DNA from 4 places in the Peribacillus sp. NPDC097895 genome. Region 2 is predicted to be linked to each of the others. Evidence: riboswitches for the same ligand, from Rfam matches in the RefSeq annotation. Region 2 holds a riboswitch; each other region holds the start of a gene.
The links. Region 2 has a riboswitch for cobalamin ahead of metE (5-methyltetrahydropteroyltriglutamate--homocysteine S-methyltransferase). Riboswitches for the same ligand answer to the same signal wherever they lie in the genome.

Region 1: linked by a shared signal. The riboswitch ahead of ACQKMH_RS11120 ((2Fe-2S) ferredoxin domain-containing protein) and the one ahead of metE (5-methyltetrahydropteroyltriglutamate--homocysteine S-methyltransferase) in region 2 are both predicted to bind cobalamin.
Region 3: linked by a shared signal. The riboswitch ahead of ACQKMH_RS14760 (ribonucleoside-diphosphate reductase subunit alpha) and the one ahead of metE (5-methyltetrahydropteroyltriglutamate--homocysteine S-methyltransferase) in region 2 are both predicted to bind cobalamin.
Region 4: linked by a shared signal. The riboswitch ahead of ACQKMH_RS18555 (ABC transporter substrate-binding protein) and the one ahead of metE (5-methyltetrahydropteroyltriglutamate--homocysteine S-methyltransferase) in region 2 are both predicted to bind cobalamin.

Annotation. Positions count from the first base shown of each region.
Region 1 covers NZ_JBNNSH010000001.1:2,317,669-2,322,219, forward strand. Annotated here, with positions in the region: gene cobJ (precorrin-3B C(17)-methyltransferase) at 1-1,385, opposite strand, end outside; gene ACQKMH_RS11120 ((2Fe-2S) ferredoxin domain-containing protein) at 1,404-1,769, opposite strand; cobalamin riboswitch at 1,921-2,110, opposite strand; cobalamin riboswitch at 2,313-2,506, shown strand; gene ACQKMH_RS11125 (hypothetical protein) at 2,490-2,645, shown strand; gene ACQKMH_RS11130 (energy-coupling factor ABC transporter permease) at 2,686-3,429, shown strand; gene ACQKMH_RS11135 (energy-coupling factor ABC transporter substrate-binding protein) at 3,431-3,742, shown strand; gene cbiQ (cobalt ECF transporter T component CbiQ) at 3,729-4,505, shown strand; gene ACQKMH_RS11145 (energy-coupling factor ABC transporter ATP-binding protein) at 4,524-4,551, shown strand, end outside.
Region 2 covers NZ_JBNNSH010000008.1:3,023-7,573, forward strand. Annotated here, with positions in the region: gene ACQKMH_RS24630 (D-2-hydroxyacid dehydrogenase) at 1-363, opposite strand, end outside; gene ACQKMH_RS24635 (aminopeptidase) at 512-1,621, opposite strand; gene bcp (thioredoxin-dependent thiol peroxidase) at 1,632-2,102, opposite strand; gene ACQKMH_RS24645 (potassium channel family protein) at 2,165-2,584, opposite strand; cobalamin riboswitch at 2,830-3,020, shown strand; gene metE (5-methyltetrahydropteroyltriglutamate--homocysteine S-methyltransferase) at 3,172-4,551, shown strand, end outside.
Region 3 covers NZ_JBNNSH010000002.1:694,365-698,915, forward strand. Annotated here, with positions in the region: gene ACQKMH_RS14745 (SulP family inorganic anion transporter) at 1-682, shown strand, start outside; gene ACQKMH_RS14750 (hypothetical protein) at 763-909, shown strand; gene ACQKMH_RS14755 (manganese-dependent inorganic pyrophosphatase) at 1,003-1,932, opposite strand; cobalamin riboswitch at 2,226-2,406, shown strand; gene ACQKMH_RS14760 (ribonucleoside-diphosphate reductase subunit alpha) at 2,544-4,551, shown strand, end outside.
Region 4 covers NZ_JBNNSH010000003.1:470,736-475,286, reverse strand. Annotated here, with positions in the region: tRNA gene ACQKMH_RS18565 (tRNA-Arg) at 206-279, opposite strand; gene ACQKMH_RS18560 (polysaccharide deacetylase family protein) at 543-1,406, shown strand; cobalamin riboswitch at 1,494-1,668, shown strand; gene ACQKMH_RS18555 (ABC transporter substrate-binding protein) at 1,841-2,812, shown strand; gene ACQKMH_RS18550 (FecCD family ABC transporter permease) at 2,775-3,842, shown strand; gene ACQKMH_RS18545 (heme ABC transporter ATP-binding protein) at 3,835-4,551, shown strand, end outside.

The DNA.
Region 1 (4,551 bases), on a different contig from region 2:
ATGTCATCCATCACGGCGCTATAACAAGCCATTCCACACCCATTAAAACCGATGTTCAATTCCTTAGGCAATTTCATGCCCCCAAGGACCCGTTGTATTTCGTCTGCATAAGGAATGGATTCGGTTTTTTCACCATCACAGAAATCACACGCTTTTAATGTCAATACATCTCCAATAGGTGATAATAGAAAGTTTGCTGATTGTAATTTCCAAGTGATGTTCTCCGGATCCGTTGTCGGAATCTTTAAAACGATCTTATGATTTGGCGTGTATTCCATCGTTCCCTTTTCCCCGACAACTTCCGCCAGTGTCATCATTTGTTTGGGAGTGAATTGTTTATTCGCCACCCCTGGACTGACGGCAAGCTCAAACACCGACTCCATTTTTTGCTGAACAATCGGCTTAATGGATTGCTGAACGGTTTGACCCTTGACTCTTGACAGGGCTTCCATGGCCATTTCAAAGGAAGCGAGCTTCTTTTCTGGTGCTTTTGTAAGTAATCCAACTCCTCCGACAGACTCGGTGAAGGATTCCTGTATGGAACCAGCTTCTTGATCTAATGCCCACGGTTCTGCTTCTTTTTGCAGACGCTGATGCGGCTTCAATGTTTGTTTTTCCGAATTCAACGTATACTTTCTTTGATAGCCTCTTGGTGTGATGATTTTGTCGTCATATAAAAAGGTAGATGAATTCCCAATAATGACGGTGGTCAGCATTCCAATATCGTGATTCAACATATCTTTTAAATTCGTGATGACAATATCCTGACGATCGCGATATGCACTTTTCACCAACCCGACAGGTGTATCGGGTGAACGGTAGCGAAGCAGAATTTTCTGTGTTTCAACTATTTGCCTTGTCCGTCTGCCGCTTCGAGGATTATAAAGGGCAATGACAAAATCAGCCATTGCAGCAGCCTCCACCCTTTTAGCGATAAGATCCCATGGAGTTAAATGATCACTGAGGCTAATGGTGCACGAATCGTGCATGACAGGTGCCCCAAGTAAAGACGCACATGAATTAATGGCAGAAATACCAGGAATGACTTCAATGCCTACCCCCGTTTCTTCTTTCCACCCTTTTTCAATCAATACTTCATAAACCAATCCAGCCATTCCGTAAACACCAGCATCTCCACTGGATATTACAGCTACTTTCTTTCCCAACTCCGCTTGTTTGACTGCTTCCTGTGCACGTGATACTTCTTCAGTCATTCCCGTACTAATAATCGTTTGATCTGTAAGCAGCCCCTGAATGAGTTCAACATAAGTTTTATACCCAATGATATAGTCACTTTCTTGAAGGGCTTCAACAGCACGTTTGGTAATATGTTCAAAATTCCCTGGACCAAAGCCCACGACGAATAATTTACCGTTTGTACTCATTAAGACATCTCCTTTTACTTATTTGTTCTTTGAAATACCTGTATGAGCAGGAAAATCTGGATTTGGGGCCATTTCCCCATCAGTAAATTGGTAAATCATTTGAGGTACAAACTCCCCATCATCAATAGTCCGCACAATCTGCCGACCAAAGTCTGGGGAATCCACTCGATACCATTTCCCTTGGGGATAGGCAATCACAACGCAGGCATCCTTGCATCTTCCGTTACAGCGAGTCCTCGTTGTATGTATTTTCAGATCCAATCCCTTTGAAGTAATTTCATCGCGAATGGCTTGGGTCACTTCTTCTCCGCCTTTTTTCATGCAACTGCTCCCATTACAAATCAACAGATGCGAGTTTGTCCCCTGCAAATTCCAAGTTGTCATCTTCTTTCTCCTCCAGTTCAGGGAAAAGGCAAAATAAAAAACCTTAACATTAGAGTTAAGGTTTAAAAAAACTATATGAAAGAGAAGCACTCTGCAAATATGCAGAATCTCCCAAAATCGTCATAGTTCCTCTACCTTTCCCTCCGAAAAGTATTATACGATTTTAAAAGCAGGTTTCCTGGCTTACGCATCATTTTACTTTGTCCCTTCCCGGCATTCAGCCAGTGGTCATCGACAATTTCATCAGCGTTTACAGTAGCGGGGGCTGCATCGGATTTTCACCGATTTCCCTATTATCCCTTGCCTTTTCATGCAAGAGCACTTTTAAAATGAAATATTTGGTTTTATTATACAATTCTAGCTAACTTTATCTATCATATAACAACTTTAGCAAAATTCAATAGTTTATTCGGACTGTTTAGAAAAGTTTAATCGTTTTAATCCAGCTCCCATGCCTTTCCTTCCTATGTTTCTCAAGGCAAAAAAAAATAGAGTATAGCTGGAATTATTTCTTTATGATACACTATACGAGAATTTTCAATATAATTACATATGTTTTATGGTGCTGAATTTCTCGGGATTCAGCTTAAAAGGGAAGCCGGTGTAAATCCGGCGCGGTCCCGCCACTGTAAAGGGAAGTCCTGTTACCGTAATTCATCCACTGTCAAATGAGATGGGAAGGATGTAACAGGATGATGAACCAAAGCCAGGAGACCTGCCATGAAGCGTGAAACTGTTTCAGCCTACGAGGATGGGTGTGCGGATCAGGCAGAATGGCCCATGGTTGGTTTATGCTGCAAATTCCTGTTCATTACGCACTTCTTTCTTTTGAGAGAAGTGCTTTTTATGTTAGGTTGGGCACCGCTTTTCTTCTAAAGCTTTGGACAGAAAATCATGAGTGTTGAAAGGAGAAAGAATGAAAAAAATCAATTGGAAGATACTTTATTTTGTCATTTTACTGTTTTTTGTCCCAAAACGTGCAATGGCCATGCATATCATGGAGGGCTTTTTACCGATTGAATGGGCCATATTCTGGTGGGCTGTGACCTTGCCATTTTTAATCTTGGGATATCGCTCCATTAGGTTGAAAGTAAAGGAAAACCCAGAAACCAAAATGATGCTCGGATTATCAGGAGCATTTGTATTCATTTTGTCGGCTTTAAAAATTCCGTCCGTAACGGGTAGCTCTTCACACCCTACCGGAGTTGGTTTGGGTTCCATATTATTTGGTCCATTGGCCATGAGTGTCATCGGTTCCATCGTTTTATTATTTCAAGCTGTTTTACTGGCTCATGGAGGATTGACCACATTAGGAGCCAATGCCTTTTCCATGGCAGTATGCGGACCGTTCATTGCGTACTTTATCTTCAAGGGTGCAACTAAATTGGGTTGGTCTTTCTCTCTTGCCGTTTTCTTGGCAGCCGCTTTTGGAGATTTAGGAACGTATGTGGTAACTTCCGTCCAACTTGCACTTGCTTTTCCATCCGAGGTAGGAGGATTCATGGCTTCATTCACTAAATTTGCAGGGATTTTTGCCCTTACCCAAATCCCCTTGGCAATCAGCGAAGGATTATTGACAGTCGTCGTGATGAATTTTTTGAAAAAATACAATTTAGGCGAATTGAAATTGCTGCGAGTTTTATCCAAGGAGGTCCGTTAACATGAAAAAAAGTTTACTTCTGCTTTTCCTGGTCGTCATTCTTGCAACTATACCGTTAATCACCCAACAAGGTACGGAATTTGGAGGTGCTGACGGGGAGGCTAAAGATGCCATCAATAAAATCCACCCAGAATATAAGCCTTGGTTCAATAGCATTTGGGAGCCGCCAGGTGCAGAAACCGAAAGCTTATTATTTGCCCTGCAAGCTGCAATCGGAGCCGGTTTCATTGGATACTTCATTGGCGTAATGAGGCAAAGAAATAAGCAAAACAAACAAGAAACGCCCGAAAAATCCAAGCATGCTACTCATTGATAAGTATGCCTATTTCAATGGGCTAAAGGATGTACATCCAGTGGAGAAGATGATTTTTTCACTCTCCCTTTTACTGTTTTCTTTAACGGTAAGGGATATGAAGGTTTCACTTATCACGTTTACGGTAATGAGCGCTTTAATCATTTTTGCGGCAAGAATCCCGTTCACTTATTATCTTAAATTACTCTTATTACCAGGTTTTTTTATATTATCCGGTACACTTACGATCCTTTTGTCTTTCACAAGTGAATTGAATTCAATATCGAATATATGGTGGTCCTGGAAGGTCGGAAATTGGCAAATATTCATCAGCGATGACAGCATTGGTTTGGTGATCAATTTGATTTCTGTCGTATTGGGCAGTATTAGCTGCTTATATTTCTTAACCTTAACGACCCCCATCACTGTCATTCTATCCGTGCTACGGAAACTGAAGGTGCCTTCCCTATTGATCGATTTAATAGAATTGACCTATCGCTTTATTTTTATTTTTTTAGATACAGCTTTAGCCATTCATCGATCACAGTCCTCCCGACTTGGGTATAGTTCGATAAAAAAAGGCATTAGATCTCTCGGTTTACTGATTTCATCCTTATTTTTAGGAGTATTCCAGCGCTCTGGGCAATTGACGATGGCCATGAATGCCAGAGGATATCAGGAGAGCCTTACATATATCGATGATCCTTACACCTATTCTTCACGCAATTGGCTGATCGGATTTGTCATACTGGGAAGCTTAATCTTTATTTATGGATATATGTAAATTGGAGGCAATACAAGAATGGAAGAGCATATTTTTAATATAGAAG
Region 2 (4,551 bases):
TTCCCCTTCATTCTTCATAAGCAGTTTCATTTTCTTTTCATATTGTAAAAGCATCCCTATCGCATACTCGGCCATCGGTATTTTATGAATGCCTCTTGCGTTCGTCACCAAAATCCCGCGATCCTCTAACGCTTTGAAAGGCATTAATTCCATCCCTGCACTCATGACCATGATCCATTTCAAGTTCGTAGCTTTCCTGATGACTTCCTCCGTTAAATCCTCGCCGTATGTAATTAAAATTTCCGCTTCACTAAGTGGCTCATCTGTCCATTTTTCTTGATAAATGAAGTTCAAATCTGGAAAAGTGTCCTTCATCTTCGTTTGGATGCTTTCGTTCGGAATGATCGTTGAAAGTATTAACATATTCATCTCTCCCTATAATTAACATAAAAAAAACACGGGCTCTGTATGTCCCGCGCAACTTTCTCTGAGGAGGTATTCCCTTAATAAAGCATATTCAGGTGTCCTCTTTTTGAGTTGGACAAAAGCCTTAGCCTTATTAAAAAAGGCTTTATTTTAATAAATTTGGATTTAAGGCTTGTAGTTCCGGCAAAATGAAAATGCCATCCCTTCTGATCAGGACGTCATCAAAGTATATGTCACCGCCGCCATATTCGGGCCGCTGGATTAAGACCATGTCCCAATGTATCGATGAACGGTTTCCATTATCCGCTTCATTATAGGCAAGTCCTAGAGCCAAGTGTAGGCTTCCGCTTATTTTCTCATCGAACAATGTATCGTCCATAGGCTGCAATATGTATGGATTGATTCCAATCGCGAACTCCCCGATAAAACGGGACCCTTCATCAATATCGAGGATTTCTTGCATTTTAGAGTGTTGATCGGAAGTGGCTTTCATGATTTTTCCCTTTTGGAAGGTTAATTCTATGCCACTAAAGGTGATTCCTTCATAGGTTGTAGGTGTATTGAAAGTTATCCTTCCATTGACGCTCTCTTTTAGAGGTGCCGTAAACACTTCTCCGTCGGGTAAATTCTTCTTTCCCGCACATATGATTGCCGGTATACCTTTAATAGAAAAGGTCAAATCCGTCCCTGGTGATTTGATCCTGACTTTATCAGTGCGTTCCATCAATTGCTTTAATGGTTTCAGTGCCTCCTCCATTTTCCCGTAATCCATTGTGCATACGTTCAAAAGGAAGTCTTCGTACCTGCTAAAGCTCATTCCGGCTTTTTGCGCTGATGCGTTGGTAGGATAATTAAGTAACACCCACCGTCGGTTGTTTACATAAAAAAGAGTGGAAGAATTCATGGCCTCCCCTTGAAGACGGTGCCTCTCAACGGGGACTTCAGTCATTTCCGCATCATTTTCTTCACAGGTGATGATGATGACCGCATCGATATCGGTATACTTCTTCAAAGCCCATTCAGAAGAGGTGTCAAGTTGTTCCTTCACATTCCCTAGCAACAAATGCCGGCTTATCTCATCGTCTTCGAGTTCTATATATGGATAAGCACCGACTCTGTATGTTTCATCAATCAGCTCTTTCAACAATGGTTTCGTGTTGATATGGCCCCGTATGAGGATTCTCTCTTTTGGCTGTAATTGTATCGAATGATGAATCAGCATGGCAGCAAGCTTCGTTATTCGCTCATCCTTCATTGCCTGTCCCTTATTTTTCGAGGTCGCGAAGAGTTTCAAGAGCTTCTTCAACGTGGCCTTTGACTTTAACCTTACGCCATTCTTTGACGATCTTGCCTTCCTTATCAATCAGGAAAGTTGAACGTTCAATGCCCATATATTCCTTTCCGAAGTTCTTTTTCAATTGCCATACATCAAATGATTCAGCAGCTTCATGATTTTCATCAGCTAGCAGCAAAAAAGGCAATCCATGCTTTTCAATGAATTTTTCATGACGTGCTGCCGGGTCTGGACTGATCCCAATGATGACGGCGTTCAGTTCCTCAAACTGCTCATTATGATCCCGAAAATCACAAGCCTCCGTCGTGCAGCCTGGTGTCATATCTTTTGGGTAAAAATACAAAACTATGTTTTTGCCCTTAAAATCCGATAAGGAAACTAACTCACCATTGTTTGCAGTGAGTTGAAAATCAGGTGCTTTTTCGCCAATTTTTACAGTCATTTTGAACCCTCCATTTCTTTCATTATGGTAAGAGTACCCAATAATCGAAAGAAACACAACTTTCATTTATCCTTCCTATCTTTCTGATCCAAGTCGATCACCGTCCGAATCACGAACGCTGCCGGGAGCGTGTACCCGATGAAGGCCTGAATCGTAGCTATCATCCTTCCCATGCCTATTGGGGCTATGTCTCCATACCCCACTGAAAACATCGTCATCGCACTAAAATAAAAAGAAGTCTTCAGCTGTTCATAGAAAGTGCCGTCCAAACGATTGCCCATATCAAGAATCACCGAATGATTCTGAAGCTCGTATAATAAATAAATCAATGCAAATCCAACTAATATCGTCGCATATAAATTGCCAAGCCACAGCAGATCCTCTAAGGAAAACTTCTTTCCTCCCGACTCAACAAGAAATAACGTCCGAATGCTCATCACCATGCAAAAAATGATTCCTGCAATCAAGATGTAGAATGTCATTCCCCACGCCCCATTTCAAAACGCCACTTCCTTTATACATACTCCCTGTCCAAACAATATATTCTTTTTTAGGGACTGACTTCATAGTTAACACTCCCACATCCAATACGCTCTTGTCGGATTGAGAACTTTTTCCTTGTTGACCATCCAAGTCGGATATGTTAAGATTGTCTAAATTTTTATAATAGTTTTTATTTTATAAATTTTTAGTGCCTGCAGTCAGCTTATCGAGCAGGTTTTATGAAATTTCATATGTGGAAATAGGTTCCTAATTTTCATTAGGATTAAAAGGGAAGCCCGGTGTAATTCCGGAACGGTCCCGCCACTGTAATGGGAATGTTAGCGCCATCCATATGCCACTGATCTTAAGGATTGGGAAGGCTTGCGCTAATGATATTCCCTAAGTCAGGAGACCTGCCTGTTTCAACAACACTGTTTTAACCTACGGGAGATAGGGAGGTGTTAGGGACCTTATAATTGTAAGGGGCATTTTTCATGCCTCTTTATTTTAAGCATTTCTAACTTTCTCTTTTTGACGGTTAGGGGTGCTTTTTTTGTTGTTTTATCAAATTAAAGAATGCAGGAGGATGAGAATATTGAAAAGTAGTAGTTTAGGGTACCCGCGAATCGGTGAAGATCGTGAATGGAAACGCACATTGGAAGCTTACTGGTCCGGGAAAATCGATGAAACGGAGTTTACGGCACAACTAGAAGCCATCCGGTTGGGCAATTTGCAAAAACAGAAAGATCAAGGAATTGATATCATTCCTGTCAATGACTTCACTTTATATGATCAAATGCTAGATATGTCAGTCATGTTCGGTCTTGTTCCTGAACGTTATTCCGCTTATGAAGGCGGCGCCGTTCCCCTTTCCGTTTATTATTCCATGGCCCGCGGTAACAAGGATGAAGTCGCTTCAGAAATGACGAAATGGTTCAATACGAACTATCACTATATCGTCCCGGAATTAAAACGGTCACAGCTGAACTTAACAGAAAATAAACCACTTGCTGCATACCGGGAAGCCAAGGAAAAGCTAGGGATTGAAACGAAGCCCGTGTTAATCGGACCTTATACCTTCATCTCCCTTTCCAAAGGCTTCAACAAAGAAGATATTCCTGGCATCATCCTGAGTTTGCTTCCGCTATACACGCAAATTCTGCAAGAGTTGGAGCAAGAAGGCGTGAAATGGGTTCAAATCGATGAACCTTCCATTGTTTCATCAATTTCCAAAGATGATATGCAAACCGTTGCATACCTCTACGAAAAACTGAATGAAGCAGCACCAAGCCTGAACATCATGCTGCAAACATACTTTGATGCCGTGGAACACTACCAAGAGGTGATTGAATTACAAGTACAGGGGATCGGCCTTGATTTTGTACATGATAAAGGGAAGAATCTTAGTAATCTTGAAGAATTCGGCTTCCCGAAGAACAAAGTGCTTGGTGCAGGTGTGATTGATGGAAAGAACATTTGGCTTTCTGATTTATCCAAAAAGATCCATTTGATCGAGACGCTTAAGAAAAAAGTAGCCGAAGACCAGATCTGGCTTCAGCCCTCTTGTTCCCTGCTTCATGTCCCGGTGACCGTCCGCAATGAAACTCTGATTGCCAAAGAAGTGAAAGAGGCCCTTGCTTTTGCAGATGAGAAACTTGAAGAAATCACACTCTTGGTCAAAGGAAATAACCAAGGTTTAGATGCTATCGCCGAAAAAGTGGGCGCCAATAAATTAGCGGTTCAAACGTTAGCAAGTTCAAGTGCACGAAATCATAAAAGTGTACAATCCAATGTCGAAAAGGTTAAATCCAAGACCACAGGACGTCAGTTGCCATTTAAAGAGCGCTATCAAAAACAACAGGACTTTTTCAAATTGCCTTTTCTTCCTTCCACTACGATTGGCAGCTTTCCGCAGACATTTGAAGTTAAACAAGCACGCGGGAAATTTAAACGAGGAGAATGGACC
Region 3 (4,551 bases), on a different contig from region 2:
GGGTATCGCTAATATCATTGCCGGATGTTTTGGCGGCATGGCAGGATGTGCAATGATCGGTCAATCCGGTATCAACATTAAGTCAGGGGGAAGGGGCCGTCTCTCGACATTTGTAGCTGGCGCTTTCCTTATGGTCTTAATCGTGGTATTAAATGACGTCCTTATACAGATACCGATGGCTGCACTTGTCGCGGTCATGATCATGGTTTCCATTGGAACATTTGACTGGTCCTCCCTAAAAAGGCTCAAGGTGGCTCCAAAGACGGATTCAGCCGTGATGATCGTGACGGTTCTCATTGTTATTTATACGCATGATTTATCAAAAGGGGTTTTTGCTGGAGTGCTTTTGAGCATGATTTTCTTCTCGGCAAAAATTTCTAAAGTGACGGTGGAGAAAACGGCAGACAGCCAGGGTAAGAAAATCATTTATCGTATCAGTGGACAAATATTTTTCGCTTCAGTGGAGGACTTTATTTCGAAGTTCGATTCTAAGGAGAAAGCAGATGTGATCATCATCGATTTTTCCCAATCTAAAATATGGGATGCTTCTGCGGTCGGTGCCGTTGATAAGATTATTCTTAAATATCAGCTTCACGGTACACCCGTCAAGGTGCAAGGTCTTGATCACGAAAGTTCCTTATTGTTTGAGAAACTCGCCACTACAGAAAGTAAAATATCTTGAAAAAGTAAAATTCTGTTGAATAGAAACGTTTCAAACCGACAAAATAGATACATGAAAACTATTTTGAAGGAGCGAAAAACATGACATACCAGCAGGATTATACGGCAGCAAATCTGTCAGCTGATTTATTGAATGAACTGAAAAGCTTTGAAAGCAAACTTGGCGAGGAAGCCAATAAAGAACTGATTGTCATCGCCTATGAAAAAGAGAAGGATTCTTTGAATTAAGATAAAAAGACTCAAACACCATTATATGGGAGTGCTTGAGTCTTTTTTTTTGCACATGAAAAAGGATGCCCGAAAAGCACCCCTTTTTCTCTATTACTTATTGAATGTGTCCGTTAAAATCGGCACGATTTGTTTTTTACGCGATACAACGCCTTCTAAGACGGCGATGTTATTGTTTAATGTAACGTTATATGCTTTTTCCACTGCATTCGCAGCTTTTCCAAGAGCAAGGGCAACAGAATCATTAGTCAAGATATCCGTTACAATGAATAGGAATAAATCCAATTCCTTCATAGAGATGACCTCTTCAATTGCTGCTTCCAATTCGGATTGCTTGGCAAGCACTTCGTTCGGATCTACGGCATTCACCTGGGCTATTTCCACTTTAGCATTACCCATGGAGAATTCTTTTGCGTCAAGAGTGATTAGCTGGGCAATCGTTTTGTCGCTTAAATCAGCTCCCGCCTTCAACATTTCCAAGCCATATGTTTCGGCATTGACTCCTGCAATATCAGCCAGTTCCATAGCTGCTGCAACGTCTTGCTCTGTGCAGGTCGGGGATTTGAACAATAAAGAATCAGAAATGATGGCAGACAGCATAAGTCCTGCAATTGCTTTAGGGACTTCAATTCCGTTTTCTTTATAGATTTTATTTAAAATAGTTGCCGTACAGCCAACTGGTTCCGCACGGTAATATAAAGGATCGCTTGTTTCAAAGTTAGCGATACGGTGATGGTCGATAACTTCCAGCACACGGACTTGGTCAATATCTTCAGCACTTTGCTGGCGTTCGTTGTGATCGACAAGGATCACGCCATCCGCTTCCCCTGCCACCTTTTCCACAAGACGAGGAGCTTCGAAATTGAATTGATCCAACGCAAATTGAGTTTCACCATTCACTTCACCCAGACGAACTGGTTCAGCGTTGATACCTAGTTGCTTTTTCAAATCTGCATAAGCGATTGCTGAACAGATTGTGTCTGTATCCGGGTTTTTATGTCCAAAAACTAATACTTTTTCCAAGATTTTATCTCCTTTTTCATAAATATTTTTCCGCGAATCCCCTCAGCGCAATAAAGGAGAGCCACCTTTACAATACACTTTATTTTAACACAAAATCCTGTAAATTCAGTGCTTGAATTGTCCATTATCCAATAAAATCTTTCATTCCTTTTCCCTCTACCTTCACTTTGTCAATAGATAAGGGTTGGTTTTTCTCAAATATATTAGTTGAATTATCATCGTATATGGCTTACGATAATATAAGCAGAAATACTAGATATTGATTACACGAACAATGCTAATAACTATATATAGAATTTTTTATAATCCAAGGTGCCAGTGATGGCTGAAAAGGGAATCCGGTGCAAACCCGGAACTGTCCCCGCAACTGTAAATGTGACGAAATGAGAAAACCACTGTATAGCTCTCTATACGGGAAGGACTCAAAGTAGGATGATCATGAGTCAGGAGACCTGCCTTGATTTTTTCACGTTTCTTATTCTTCGGGGATTGAGATGATGAAACGATAGTTTAATGGCTATTTTTTCATGGCTCTTTTATTCTATCGTTTGATCCGCTCAATTCATTGGGCGGTTTTTTTATTTAGCGGATTTTTACAAGGAGGATTATTAATGACTCAAACATATAACTCTATTATAAGCGAAAATGATACCGAAACGAGCTCCATCCAGCTTGAAATGTTATCGAAGGAATTCGAAGGTCGTCTCGATATGGAAAAGTTCAAAAAGCGTTTTACTAAATGGCTTGATCGCAAAAGTGACTCAACCGAAGAACAGGCTTCAAAAAAACTGATTCAGCTCGCTCTTGAAAGTGTGGATATCGATGCTCCCGATTGGACATTCGTTGCTGCTGCAGAACTGTTGAATACAATGTATAAGGATGCGCAAGCCAATCGAGGTTATGAAGGCAAGAGTTATGGCCCATTTTATGAACTGATCTCGGAGCTCTCCCAACTACAAGATGGCCAGCGGTATCCCATTTATAAATCAGAACTGCTAGCTTCTTATACGAAAGCTGAAATCGAGGAATTGGGTTCGATGATTGACCCGGAAAGAGATAAACTTTTTTCTTACATAGGCATCTACTTATTAAACGATCGCTACCTAGCCCGCCCAAAAAGAGACAAGGTCTATGAACTGCCTCAAGAGCGCTTCATGATCATTGCGATGGAAATCATGCGATTGGAAAAAACGGAGCACCGCCTGCAACTTATAAAAGAAGCTTACTGGGCCATGTCCAATCTTTATATGACTGTTGCGACCCCTACACTATCGAATGCCGGTAAAACACATGGACAGTTAAGCTCTTGCTTTATCGATGCCATCGAAGATTCCATTGACGGCATCTATCTATCTAACTACGATGCTGCAAAAGTATCTAAATTCGGCGGTGGTGTCGGACTTTATGTAGGCAAGATTCGGTCGCTTGGTTCTGATATCCGTGGCTTCTCTGGAAATAGTTCCGGTACGACTCCCTGGATTCGACTATTCAACCAGACAGCCGTCAGTGTCGATCAATTGGGTCAACGTAAAGGTGCCATCGCGATTTACTTGGATGCCTGGCATAAAGATATCCTGAGCTTCCTTGATTTGAAGACGCAAAACGGGGACGACAGATTAAAAGCCCATGATATTTTTACAGGTGTATGCATACCTGATTTATTCATGGAGGCTGTACGCGACAGAAAAGAATGGTATCTGTTCGACCCGCACACCGTCAAGCAAACACTTGGATTCTCACTTGAAGATCTTTATGACGAGAAGAAAGGTGAAGGAAGCTTCAGGACACATTACGCACTTGCCGTTGAGGCAGCAGAAAATGGCATTCTTCCAAATTATAGCTTTGAAAAAATCAATGCGATGGAAATCATGAAAAGCATCATGATTTCCCAATTAGAAGAAGGCGTCCCATATATGTTCTACCGCGATGAAGTGAACCGGAAGAATCCGAATAAACATAAGGGTATGATTTATTGTTCTAACCTTTGCACAGAGATTGCTCAAAACTTAAGTCCTTCGACGATCACGGATGAATACGAAACGGAAGATGGCGATGTCGTTGTGGTTCGTAAAAGCGGTGATTTCGTTGTCTGCAATCTTTCATCCATTAACTTGCCCCGTGCGGTGAGCAGTGATGTTTTGGAAAGATTGATTCCTATTCAGATCCGGATGCTGGATAACGTCATTGATGTGAATAATCTTCCGGTCAAGCAGGCATCCATCTCGAACAAACGTTACCGGGCAATTGGATTAGGAACATTTGGATGGCATCATTTACTTGCTACCCAGAATATTTATTGGGAATCTGATGAGGCTGTTCAATATGCCGATGCTTTATACGAAAAGATCGCTTACTTAACAATCAAGGCATCCAATGAGTTGGCCAAGGAAAAAGGATCATATCCATATTTCGAAGGATCGGATTGGCATACAGGCGAATATTTCGAACTGCGTGACTATACGGATCAAAAATGGATTGATTTAAAAGCAAACGTACAGGAACATGGGACCCGTAATGGATATTTAATGGCCATCGCCCCCAATTCATCGACCGCTAAAATCGGTAATTCCACGGATGGCATCGATCCCTTGTATGAAATTGAATTTTATGAAGAAAAGA
Region 4 (4,551 bases), on a different contig from region 2:
TTCCACGTTTTACCATTTTTTTAACCGAAAAGAAAAGCACCTCCAAACAATGAAAACTTTTAGTGAATAGATCACCATTGTTTCCAATGTTCAGAAGTGCTTTCATCCGACATACGTGATACAGCCATTTTCAGTTAAGCCAAAAGAAAGACCCTGCTATAAAACCGGCTTTAACCGGATTATAACAGGGTCTTCCATACATTAGCGTCCCAGATAGGAATCGAACCTACGACCTACAGCTTAGGAGGCTGTCGCTCTATCCTGCTGAGCTACTGGGACATATAAAAAGTCGACGACTTATTTATTATATTTCTTATAGGCAAACTTTTCAAGCTAATAGCTTGTACTTATGAAAAAATTTCATCATTAAAGCTTAACTGGTGATAATGTACAGTCCAATAAAGTTTGACAAGGATGGGTACCAACTCTTTATATTCCTTTTTTTTCGTTAATTGGGATACTTTATTATTCACTAGTTTTCTGGTACTATTATGCTAGAAAAAAATAGGAGAATGATAGTGGGAAAATACAGAGTTTTAAGCATGGCAGCGTTGCTGGGGATGTTAATTTTACCTGGATGCTCACAAGGGGTTTTAGAGGACATAGGTACAAAGACGGCTGCGCCGATTGCGGAAGATAATATTGAAGTAGTTGCAGCAGCGGAGAGTGACGGCGGACAGGATTCGGAGGACGAAGGTAATCCTGAACAAATCGATACAAGGAACTGGATAAGGGCCGAGTCCACGGTTCAGCTTCCCATATTGATGTATCATAGCATATCTGAAGGTAATAACCTTCGGGTGCCAAAAGAGGAATTCCGAATGCAAATGGCTTGGCTTCGGGAAAATGGATACCATACATTATCCCCTAATGAAGCATTTCACGTTTTAACCGAAAATCGAATGCCAAGTGAAAAGTGTGTCTGGATTACTTTTGATGATGGGTATACAGATAACTACACGGAGGCTTTTCCTATATTAAGAGAATATGACATGAAAGCGACCATTTTCATGATTGGGAAATCCATTGAAAAAGGTCATCACCTGACGGAAGGTCAAATGCTGGAGATGAGCAGGAATGGGATTTCCATCGAAAGTCATACGATCAACCATCTTGAGCTAAACCGCATGACCCCAGAGCAGCAAGAAGTCGAAATGGTCCAGTCAAAGGATTTATTCGATCGTATCCTCCATCAGGACACGACAGTACTTTCGTATCCAGTTGGTCGGTATAACGAAGAGAGTCTCAGGCTGTCGGAAGAAGCTGGATACAAGATGGCCGTTACGACCGAACCTGGCGGGGCTTCCAGTGATCAAGGAATGTATGCCCTGCATCGCGTTCGGATTTCACCCGGATTATCGGTTGGTGGGTTTGCGTCCCTGATTGAAAATGCTACAAATCATTGAAGAGGGACGGGGCATCTTGGAGCCAGTCAGAAAAATCATATAATAATAGATTCTTACATGGTGTATAATGAAAAGCAGTGAAAATTATATACATATGAGCGATTTGGTGTCTTAATGACTTAAAAGGGAAGCTGGTTGAATGCCAGCGCGGTCCCGCCACTGTATATGGGAGTTAACGGCTGTGAACCACTGTATGAGATATGGGAAGGTGCCGTTGACGATGACCATGAGCCAGGAGACCTGCCAAGATTCGTACACCTATAACCTACGCGGATGGGAAGGTGTGTGGCAGACCCTAAAGAGTCCGTAATTATATTGTTGCCATACAAGCATCTTCCGTTTAACGGGAGATGCTTTTTGTTTTGATGCGCATCTTCGTTTAAAGGAAGCGCTATTTCATAGGGTGGAAAAAATAAATGAAAAGATTGTGAGGAATGAAAATGAAGAAAATTTTTGGTTTGATCCTGGTGTTATTACTGACTGCAGGTATGATCGTTGGTTGCAGCGGGGGATCTAATGAAGGAACGGAAAAGCAGCAAACGAATCATGCTCAACACCAAGCTTTCCCGATTACGATTAAAGATGCAACGGGTGAAAAAGTTACGATAGAAGAAAAACCGAAGAAAATCGTTACGTTGATACCAAGTAATACGGAAGTGGTATTTGCTCTTGGTTTGGGTAAAAAGGTTGTTGGTGTTTCCGACAATGATAATTACCCGGAAGAAACGAAAGAAATCGAAAAAGTTGGCGGAATGGAAATGAATACGGAGTTGATTGTTTCCTTAAAGCCTGATCTTGTTCTTGCCCATGCATCCAGTGCCCATAATTCAAGTGAGGGATTAAAGCAGATTAAGGATGCTGGAATAGATGTCCTTGTAGTTAATGATGCACAAAGCTTTGACGAAGTGTATGAGTCTATCGATATGATTGGACAGGCAACAGGAGAACATGATAAGGCAAAAGAAATCATTACCGATATGAAAACGAAGCTGAAGGCTATATCTGAAAAAGCCAAATCCGTAAAGGAAGCGGATAGAAAGACCGTTTTAGTGGAGGTTTCGCCGTCTCCGGAAATATATACACCTGGAAAAAATACATTCATGAATGAAATGCTTCAAATGATTTCAGCGAAAAATGCAGCGGCTGAATTGGACGGTTGGGCAAAAATTGATGAAGAGTCGATGATTGCTGCAAATCCGGATGTCATTATTACAACGTATGGTTATTATACAAAAGATCCAATCAGTGAAGTGACCGGCAGAAAAGGATGGCAAGACGTAAATGCTGTTAAGAATGGCCAAATCTTTGATGTCCATTCTGACTTGGTGACCCGTTCCGGTCCACGCTTAATAGAGGGAGTAGAGGAACTTGCCAAATCAGTCTATCCGAACGTATTTGACAAATAAAGGGACGTTTGCTTATTTGATTGCGTTATTATTTTTACTTTTTGCTTGTACGATTGGCATTTCCTTTGGTTCGGTGCCAGTACCGATTCCCGTACTTATACAAATAATCGGCAAGGAGATTTTTCATTTACCGATTTCCGTTGATCCGGATGTGATGCTGACGAATATCGTGATGAACATCCGCTTGCCGCGTGTATTGCTTGCGGGTTTGGTTGGTGCTTCGCTTGCGATTGCAGGTGCGGCATTTCAGGGACTGCTCCGGAATCCGCTCGCTGACCCTTACACATTAGGTATATCATCAGGAGCATCAGTCGGAGCTGTATTGACCTTATTCTTGAATATATCACTGCCATTCATCGGTTTATATACGCTTCCGGTATTGAGTATCTCATGTTCCGTGATCACGATTTTCTGTGTATTGGCTTTTGCAAAAAAAATGGATCGATCGATGAAAGTGGAAACGATTATATTAACCGGAATCATTTTCAGCTCGTTTTTAAGTGCCTTCATTTCTTTGATGATTGCGTTGACGGGCGAGGAATTAAGACAAATCATTGGCTGGCTCATGGGCAGCGTTTCAATGCGTGGTTGGAATTATATCGCGATCATATTGCCGTTTTTTATCATTGGTTCACTGATCTTGCTCATGAATACAAGTGAATTGAATGCGATGACTTTCGGGGAAGACCGGGCAAAACACTTAGGTGTGAATGTGCATCGGCGAAAAATGTGGATCTTGATTGCTGGTTCGATATTGACAGGGGCAGCCGTTGCGGTTTCAGGGACGATTGGCTTTGTAGGATTGGTCATTCCTCATTTGGTCCGTAGGATTTGGGGGCCTGACCATAAACATTTGCTTCCGTTGTCTTTGCTGATAGGAAGCGGATTCTTGATTTTGGCGGACCTTGTCGCACGGACGATCATAGCCCCATCGGAACTGCCGATCGGTGTCATCACTTCACTTATCGGGGCACCGGCATTTGCGCTGATTTTATTAAAGAGACGGAGAGAGGGTAGGGCGGATGCTTGAAGTAAAAGGGTTAACAGGTGGATATGGCAATAAAACCGTTTTGGACTCTGTCTCATTTGACGTACATAAAGGGGAGTTATTCGGGATTTTAGGTCCAAATGGCAGCGGGAAAACGACGCTTTTAAGCATGCTCAGCGGGGTGCTCGATTTTATGGGAGGAAGCATACGAATAAGGGGAAGGGATTTGAAGGATTATTCGTCAAAACAACTTGCACAAGTCATTGCTGTGCTTCCTCAACATTCCTCATTAGCTTTTTCTTATACAGTAAAAGAGACGGTCTCACTTGGGCGCTATTCCCATCAAACAGGTTGGTTCCATAGTTGGTCCGCAGAAGATGAAACGATTGTCCAACGGGTGATGAATCAAACGGGGGTGGCAGATTTTCAGGATCTTCAATTTGACCGATTATCAGGTGGAGAGAGACAGCGGGTCCTACTGGCGCAGGCACTTGCCCAGGAACCGGAAATTCTTTTTTTGGACGAACCGACGAATCACTTGGATCTTTCCTATCAAAAGGATCTTCTTGATTTAATGAGGAAGATGGCAAAGGAGCAGGAGTTAACCGTCATTTCAATATTTCATGACTTGAATTTGGCTGGATTATATTGTGATCGGCTTATGTTGCTTGAAAAAGGGCAAATTCAAGTTATTGATGTGCCGAATGAAGTGCTCCAACAGGACCGGATTCAGGGTGTATATCAGACGACG